DNA from 2 places in the Pseudomonas alkylphenolica genome. Region 1 is predicted to be linked to the other one. Evidence: predicted binding sites of a transcription regulator. Region 1 holds the regulator's gene; the other holds the start of a gene.
The links. The regulator FliA, encoded in region 1, starts transcription of late flagellar genes. The targets are predictions, from matches to a motif close to CTAAAGTTTNNNNNNNNNNNGCCGNTAA.
Positions count from the first base shown of each region.

Region 2: PSAKL28_RS05840 (flagellar protein MotY) is a predicted target of FliA. The motif match lies at 1,903-1,930, and genes of this name have one in related genera.

Region 1 covers NZ_CP009048.1:4,097,039-4,101,458, reverse strand. Annotated here, with positions in the region: gene flhF (flagellar biosynthesis GTPase FlhF) at 1-728, shown strand, start outside; gene fleN (flagellar synthesis regulator FleN) at 848-1,681, shown strand; gene fliA (RNA polymerase sigma factor FliA) at 1,678-2,418, shown strand; gene PSAKL28_RS18750 (chemotaxis response regulator CheY) at 2,523-2,897, shown strand; gene PSAKL28_RS18745 (protein phosphatase CheZ) at 2,917-3,705, shown strand; gene PSAKL28_RS18740 (chemotaxis protein CheA) at 3,718-4,420, shown strand, end outside.
Region 2 covers NZ_CP009048.1:1,260,359-1,264,778, forward strand. Annotated here, with positions in the region: gene PSAKL28_RS05825 (peroxiredoxin) at 1-64, shown strand, start outside; gene rnt (ribonuclease T) at 125-793, opposite strand; gene pyrC (dihydroorotase) at 790-1,836, opposite strand; gene PSAKL28_RS05840 (flagellar protein MotY) at 1,967-2,908, shown strand; gene PSAKL28_RS05845 (argininosuccinate synthase) at 3,038-4,255, shown strand; gene PSAKL28_RS28075 (hypothetical protein) at 4,300-4,420, opposite strand, start outside.

The sequences.
Region 1 (4,420 bases):
GCATGCTGCTCGCCCATCTGGCGCGGCGTATCGATGTGCCGGAAGTCGAGCCGATCGAAGAGGGCGGGGTGATCGCCATGGTCGGGCCGGCGGGCATGGGCAAGACCACCACCCTGGCCAAGCTGGCAGCGCGTTATGTGCTCAAGTATGGCGCGCAGAATCTGGCGCTGGTGAGCATGGACAGTTTTCGCATCGGCGCCCAGGAGCAGCTCAAGACCCTGGGGCGCATCCTCAATGTCTCGGTGACCCACGTCGATCCCGGCCAGTCTCTGGCCCAGGCGCTGGAGCCGTTGTTGCGCAAGCGCGTGGTGCTGATCGATACCGCTGGCCTGCAAGCCAGTGATCCGGCCCTGCGCATGCAGCTGGAAACCCTGGCAGGACGTGGTATTGCGTCTAAAAATTATCTGGTGCTGGCGACGACCAGCCAGAAGCAGGTGCTCACTGCCGCCTATCACAGCTACAAGCGCTGCGGGCTGGCAGGGTGCATCCTGACCAAGCTTGATGAAACGGCCTGCCTCGGCGAAGTCCTGAGCCTGGCCATCAGTCACGAATTGCCAGTGGCCTATCTTACTGATGGGCCGCGCATTCCTGACGATCTGCACCTACCGCGTCGGCACCAGCTGGTCAGCCGCGCGGTGAGTGTGCAGATGCAGGACGAGCCCAGCGAAGAGGCAATGGCCGATATGTTCGCTGATCTCTACCACAGCCCCGGCAAGCGTGTTGGCTGAGGTGATTGTGAAGACGTTGCAAAGTATCTGCATTGATGGACTGCCAGGCATTTTTCAGGTGTTGAAAGCGCAGCCGGTCATGTGGCCTCGGTCTAAGCAAGACAAGGTAATGAACAAACATGGGTAGCATGCATCCCGTACAGGTGATCGCCGTGACTGGCGGCAAAGGTGGCGTCGGCAAGACCAATGTGTCGGTGAACCTGTCATTGGCGCTGGCAGAGCTTGGCCGTCGGGTCATGCTGCTGGATGCCGACCTGGGCCTGGCCAATGTCGACGTATTGCTCGGCCTGACGCCCAAGCGCACCCTGGCCGACGTGATCGAGGGCCGCTGCGAGCTGCGCGACGTGCTGCTGCAGGGGCCGGGTGGCGTGCGCATTGTGCCCGCCGCTTCCGGCACGCAGAGCATGGTGCACCTGGCGCCTGCCCAGCATGCAGGTCTGATTCAGGCCTTCAGCGAGATCGGCGACAACCTCGATGTGCTGGTGATCGATACCGCTGCTGGTATTGGTGACTCGGTAGTCAGTTTTGTCCGCGCAGCCCAGGAAGTGCTGCTGGTGGTGTGCGACGAGCCGACCTCGATCACCGATGCCTACGCGCTGATCAAGCTGCTCAACCGCGATTACGGCATGAACCGCTTCCGGGTCCTGGCCAACATGGCGCAAAGCCCGCAGGAAGGGCGCAACCTGTTCGCCAAGTTGACCAAGGTCACTGATCGCTTCCTCGACGTCGCCCTACAATACGTCGGCGCGGTGCCTTACGACGAATGTGTGCGCAAGGCAGTGCAAAAGCAGCGAGCGGTCTATGAAGCCTTTCCGCGTTCCAAGTGCGCGCTGGCATTCAAGGCCATTGCCCAGAAGGTCGACACCTGGCCGCTGCCTGCCAACCCGCGTGGTCACCTGGAGTTTTTTGTCGAGCGCCTGGTGCAGCCGACGAGTGCGGGACCTGTGCTATGAACGCAAGCGGATACCGGATGTACAGCAACGCGTCTCGCGATGGTCAGTACGAGTTGATCGAGCGCTACGCGCCGTTGGTCAAGCGTATTGCCTATCACTTGCTGGCGCGTTTGCCGGCCAGTGTCCAGGTCGAGGATCTGATCCAGGCCGGCATGATCGGCCTGCTCGAAGTCAGCAACAAGTATGACGCGAGCAAGGGTGCCAGTTTCGAGACCTACGCCGGTATCCGTATCCGTGGGGCAATGCTTGACGAAGTACGTAAAGGGGACTGGGCACCGCGCTCGGTCCACCGTAATACCCGCATGGTCAGTGACGCGATTCGTGCAATTGAAGCAAAAACCGGCCGTGACGCTAAAGATCACGAGGTTGCTGCCGAACTTCAATTGAGTCTCGATGATTACTACGGGATTTTGAATGACACCCTGGGCAGCCGCCTGTTCAGTTTCGACGACCTGTTACAGGACGGCGAACATGAAGGCCTGCACGAGGACGGCGCCAGTGCCCAGCTCGAGCCTTCGCGCGATCTGGAAGACGAGCGTTTTCAGGCAGCCCTGGCAGATGCCATTGCCAACCTGCCTGAACGCGAGCGTCTGGTCCTGGCGCTGTACTACGACGAAGAGCTGAACCTCAAGGAAATCGGTGAGGTCCTGGGTGTCAGCGAGTCGCGCGTCAGCCAGTTGCACAGCCAGTGCGCGGCGCGTTTGCGTGGTCGCCTGGGGGAATGGCGGGCGCGTTGAACGCAGGTTCAATGCAGTCGCGAAATGTAGTGCCCGAATTGATTGAATGCGCGTTCAGCGCTGAGCGCGTTAAAGACTGCTTGGAGGTCTAATTGAACAAAGACATGAAAATCCTCATCGTCGACGACTTTTCGACGATGCGGCGGATCATCAAGAACCTGCTGCGTGACCTGGGCTTCACCAATACCCAGGAAGCCGATGACGGCAACACGGCGCTGCCGATGCTCGAAAGCGGTCATTTCGATTTTCTCGTGACCGACTGGAACATGCCGGGCATGTCCGGTATCGACCTGCTGCGCAAAGTGCGTGCCGACGAGCGCCTCAAGCACCTGCCGGTGCTGATGGTGACTGCTGAAGCCAAGCGCGAGCAGATCATCGAAGCGGCCCAGGCCGGCGTCAACGGCTATGTGGTCAAGCCGTTCACTGCCCAGGTGCTGAAAGAAAAGATCGAGAAGATCTTCGAGCGCGTCAACAGCTAAGACACGCCACGGGGGCGCTATGGAGCAAACACATTCATCGTTGGACGGCTTCGAGTCGACACTGAAGAAGCATGCCCACGAACTGGTCGACAGTCTCGAGCGGGGCAAATTCGGCGACGCGGTGCAACTGATCCATCAGCTGAACCAGACCCGTGACCGTGGCCTGTACCAGGAAGTCGGCAAGCTTACGCGTGAGCTGCACAGTGCGATCGTCAGTTTCCAGATCGATCCGCAAATGCCGCAGGCCGAGGAAGTCTCGCAGATCACCGATGCGACCGAGCGCCTGTCCTATGTGGTCAAGCTGACCGAGGGCGCGGCGAACCGGACCATGGATCTGGTCGAGGAGAGCACTCCGGTCCTCCACGAGCTGAGTGACGAAGCCCGCGATCTGCGCGCCGACTGGCAGCGCTTCTTGCGCCGCGAAGTGGCTGCGCCGGAGTTTCGCGAGCTGATGCACCGCGTCGACCGCTTCCTGGAGCGTAGTGAGGAAGGCAGCCGCAAGGTCGCCGGCCACCTCAACGACATTCTCCTGGCTCAGGACTATCAGGACCTGACCGGTCAGGTGATCAAACGTGTCACGGCACTGGTCACCGAAGTAGAAAGCAATCTGCTCAAGCTCGTGCTGATGGCCAGTCAAGTCGACCGCTTTGCCGGTATCGAACATGACCACCAGCAGCTGCGCGCTGAAAAAGATCAAGAAAAACATCCGACTCGGGGTGAAGGTCCACAGATTCATGCCGATAAACGTGAAGACGTTGTGTCCGGTCAGGACGATGTCGACGATCTGCTGTCCAGTCTGGGTTTTTAGGGAGCACGTTTAATGAGCTTCGGCGCCGATGAAGAAATCCTTCAGGATTTTCTGGTAGAAGCCGGCGAGATTCTTGAGCAACTGTCCGAGCAACTGGTCGAGCTGGAAAGCCGTCCGGATGATGCCGATCTGCTCAATGCGATCTTTCGCGGTTTTCACACTGTAAAAGGGGGCGCCGGCTTCCTCCAGCTCAACGAGCTGGTGGAGTGCTGCCACATCGCCGAAAACGTCTTCGACATCCTGCGCAAGGGTGAGCGACGTGTCGATGCCGAACTGATGGACGTGGTCCTGGAAGCCCTGGACACGGTCAACAGCATGTTCGGTCAGGTGCGCGAGCGCAGCGATATCACGCCGGCCACGCCTGAGCTGCTGGCAGCCTTGTCGCGCCTGGCTGAACCCGCCGCTGACGAGCCGGTCGCCGCACCTGAGCCGGTGCTGGAACAGGCGCCAGAAGCGCCCGCCGAAGCGGACATTACCGATACCGAATTCGAACAGCTGCTTGACTCGCTCAATGCGGTCAAGGCTGAGGCCGAAGCCCAGGTGCAGGCACCGGCTGCGGCCAGCGATGAAATCACCGATGCCGAGTTCGAGTCGCTGCTCGACCAGTTGCACGGCAAGGGCCAGTTTGCTCCTGACAGTGTCAGCGCACCTGCGCCGGTGGCGCAATCCACCCAGAGCACCAGCGACGAAATCACCGATGATGAGTTCGAGGCGT
Region 2 (4,420 bases), 2.8 Mb from region 1:
GGGCATGACCGCTTCGCCTGAAGGCGTTGCTGCTTACCTGAGCGAGAACGCTGGCAAGCTGTAATAGCGAGCGATAAAAAAAACCGGCCTTGATGGCCGGTTTTTTTATGGGTTCAGCAAGGCTTCAGTCGTTGAAGTCCTGCCAGCCGCCCATTTCCTTCCAGCGATTGACGATGCCGCAGAACAGCTCGGCAGTCTTCTCGGTGTCGTAACGTGCCGAGTGGGCCTCACGACCGTCGAAATCGATGTCGGCACTCTGGCAGGCACGGGCCAGCACGGTCTGGCCATAGGCAAGACCGGCCAGGGTCGCGGTGTCGAAGCTGGAGAACGGATGAAACGGGTTGCGTTTCATATCGTGGCGCGCCACCGCCGCGTTGAGGAAGCCCAGGTCAAAGCTGCTGTTGTGGCCAACCAGGATCGCCCGCTTGCAGCCATTGGCCTTCAGCGCCTTGCGTACGCCACGGAAGATATCGGTCAGCGCCGACTCTTCGCTGACGGCCATGCGCAGTGGGTGATCGAGCTTGATCCCGGTGAACTCCAGGGCGGCCTGTTCGATGTTGGCACCTTCGAACGGTTCGACCCGGAAGAAGTAGGTGTGCTCCGGGAACAGGAAGCCTTTTTCATCCATGCCGATGGTTACTGCGGCAATTTCCAGCAGGGCGTCGGTGGCACTGTTGAAACCGCCGGTTTCGACATCCACTACAACCGGCAGGTAACCACGAAAACGTTCCGCCATCGGGTGGCGTGGGCCACCGCTTGGACCTTCCTGGTCGTCGTACAGATCTTCACTCACGCAGTTTCCTCCAGCAGGCGCCAGCGCAGTTGTTCACCGGCGCGCAGCGGGATAACGGTCTGCTCGCCGAACGGCAAGCTGCTTGGGGCGGTCCAGTCTTCACGAACCAGGGTAATGGTGTCGGTGTTGCGCGGCAGGCCGTAGAAGTCCGGGCCGTGCTTGCTGGCAAAACCTTCAAGCTTGTCCAGCGCGTTGCGCTGTTCGAACGCTTCGGCGTACATCTCGATGGCGGCGTAGGCGGTGTAGCAGCCGGCGCAGCCGCAGGCCGCTTCCTTGGCGTGACGGGCGTGAGGGGCCGAGTCGGTGCCGAGGAAGAACTTGCTGCTGCCGCTGGTGGCAGCGTCCAGCAAGGCCACCTGGTGGGTGTTGCGCTTGAGGATCGGCAGGCAATAGAAGTGCGGACGAATACCGCCAACCAGCATGTGGTTGCGGTTATACAGCAGGTGCTGGGCGGTGATGGTCGCGCCGACGTTGGCCGGAGCCTCGTTGACGAACTGCACGGCATCGCTGGTGGTGATGTGCTCGAAGACCACTTTCAGGGTCGGGAAGCGTTCGACGACACGGCGCAGGTGCTCGTCGATGAACAGCTTCTCGCGGTCGAACACGTCGATCTCGCTACGGGTCACTTCACCGTGCACCAGCAGCGGCATGCCGATTTCGGCCATGGCTTCGAGTGCCGGGAAAATGTTGTCGATGCTGGTAACGCCGGAATCGGAGTTGGTCGTCGCGCCGGCCGGATACAGCTTGGCGGCATGCACGAAACCTGTAGCCTTGGCTGCGCGGACTTCTTCGGGCTGGGTACGGTCAGTGAGGTACAGCACCATCAGCGGTTCGAAGCGGCTAGCGGCCGGACGTGCGGCCAGGATGCGCTCGCGATAGGCGCCGGCTTCGGCGGCATTGCGCACAGGCGGTACCAGGTTGGGCATGATGATTGCGCGAGCAAAGGTGCGCGCAACGTCGCCAACGGTGTGGGGCAAGACGGCGCCATCACGAAGATGGATGTGCCAGTCATCGGGACGCAGGAGGGTCAGGCGGTCGGACATTGGGGATTCCAGGCGGGTCGAACTCAAGGTGAATGCTACCGGAAAAGCCGGGTCCGAGCACTCGCTATCAAGTTTTGCCACGCCTGACCGATAGCCTGCGGGTATACCGTGAAAATCTGTGGAGCCGCCCGTGCGCCAGCGTTATCTAGCCCTACTCAGCGTGTTTGCCTGCTTGCCGGCGACAGCACTCACTTTCCAGACCCGTCTGGAGAATATTGAGTGGAAGGTCGAAGGCGATCAGTTCGAATGCCGCCTGGTCCAGCCGGTTGCCGATTTCGGCAGTGGTGAGTTCGTGCGCCGCGCCGGTGAACAGGCGACGTTTCAATTGCGTTCGAGCAGCAATGTCCTGGGTACAGGGTCTGCAACCCTGCTGGCTGCCGCAGCGCCCTGGCAGCCAGGCCGTGGCGATATCAACCTGGGCTCGGTGCGCATGGCCCGTAGCGGCGTGCTGTTTACCAGCTCCCAAGGGCAGGCCAGTCGTCTGATCAATGGTCTGCTCGACGGCCGCAGTACCGTGGTTCGCAACTATGCCGGTGAAGCCGGGCGAGCGATGGAAGTGCGCCTGTTGCCGGTAAAATTCAGCAAGGCCTACAGCGATTACCAGGTCTGCGCCGCCAAGCTGCTGCCAATGAATTACGACCAGGTGCGCCAGGGTCGGGTCGATTTCCCTGGGGGCGGGATTGAACTGGACGCCAATGCCAAGGCGCGTCTGGACGTGATCCTGGAGTTTCTCAAGGCCGATCCTACGGTCAACCGCATCGAGCTTGATGGTCACTCCGACAACAGTGGCAATCGCCTGACCAATCGTGATCTGTCCCGACGCCGGGCCCTGGCGGTAATGGAGTACTTCAAGGCGCATGGCATTGCCGAAGATCAGATCAGCGTGCGCTTTCACGGTGAGCGCTATCCACTGGCCGCCAACAACTCGGCTGCCAATCGCGCCCGCAATCGCCGGGTGAACATTCAGCTGGATCGGGTAACGCCGGTTGAAACAGCGATAGAGAAAGCACCCGAAACACCGGCAGTTCCTGCAGCGCAAACGGATACCAGCAAGCCTTCAGCCAAGTCCTGAGCTGCGACCGTCCGTCGCGCTCTCGACAGTTCCTGTCGCTTTGTCGTCACAAGCTGTCGCCCCACTGTAATTTTTGCGGCAAGGCCGGTAGAATCGACGGCTTTCCGTACAACCCCGTGGAGTGATGGCATGGCGGACGTAAAAAAGGTCGTACTGGCGTATTCCGGCGGCCTTGATACTTCGGTGATTCTCAAGTGGCTGCAGGATACCTACAACTGTGAAGTGGTGACTTTCACTGCCGATCTGGGGCAGGGCGAAGAGGTCGAACCGGCCCGCGCCAAGGCTCAGGCCATGGGCGTGAAAGAAATCTACATCGATGACCTGCGCGAAGAGTTCGTGCGCGACTTCGTTTTCCCGATGTTCCGCGCCAACACCGTTTACGAAGGCGAGTACCTGCTGGGTACTTCCATCGCTCGTCCGCTGATCGCCAAGCGCCTGATCGAAATCGCCAATGAAACCGGTGCCGACGCCATTTCCCATGGTGCTACCGGCAAGGGCAACGACCAGGTGCGCTTCGAACTGGGTGCCTACGCACTCAAGCCGGGCGTCAAGGTTATTGCTCCATGGCGTGAGTGGGACCTGCTGTCCCGTGAAAAACTCATGGACTATGCCGAGAAGCACGGTATCCCGATCGAGCGTCACGGCAAGAAAAAATCGCCTTATTCGATGGACGCCAACCTGCTGCACATCTCCTATGAAGGTGGCGTGCTGGAGGATACCTGGACCGAACACGAAGAAGACATGTGGAAGTGGACCAAGTCGCCGGAAGCCGCGCCTGACGTCCCCACCTACCTGGAACTGACCTACCGCAACGGTGACATCGTTGCCCTGGACGGCGTTGAAATGTCGCCGGCCACCGTGTTGGCCACCCTCAACCGCATTGGCGGCGAGAACGGCATCGGTCGTCTGGACATCGTCGAGAACCGCTATGTCGGCATGAAGTCCCGTGGCTGCTACGAGACCCCGGGCGGCACCATCATGCTGCGCGCGCACCGGGCGATCGAGTCGATCACCCTGGACCGTGAAGTCGCTCACCTGAAAGATGAGCTGATGGTCAAGTACGCCAGCCTGATCTACACCGGCTACTGGTGGAGCCCGGAGCGTCTGATGCTGCAACAGATGATCGACGCCTCCCAGGTCAATGTGAACGGTGTCGTGCGCCTGAAGCTGTATAAGGGCAACGTAATCGTCACTGGCCGTAAGTCCGATGACTCGCTGTTCGACGCCAACATCGCAACCTTCGAAGAAGATGGCGGCGCTTACAACCAGGCCGACGCAGCGGGCTTCATCAAGCTCAACGCCCTGCGTATGCGCATTGCTGCAAACAAGGGTCGTTCGCTGATCTGAACGATGCCTTGAATGAAAACCCCGGCCTGGTCCGGGGTTTTTTTTTAGTTGTTGATCGGCTGGGTTGCCAGTGTTGTCTGGATGCCTGTCTCCAGGTTGATTAGTGTCCAGGTGTTGCACAATGGGTGGGTCTGGTCCAATGCCAGCATGGCAAAGTGTTCGAGC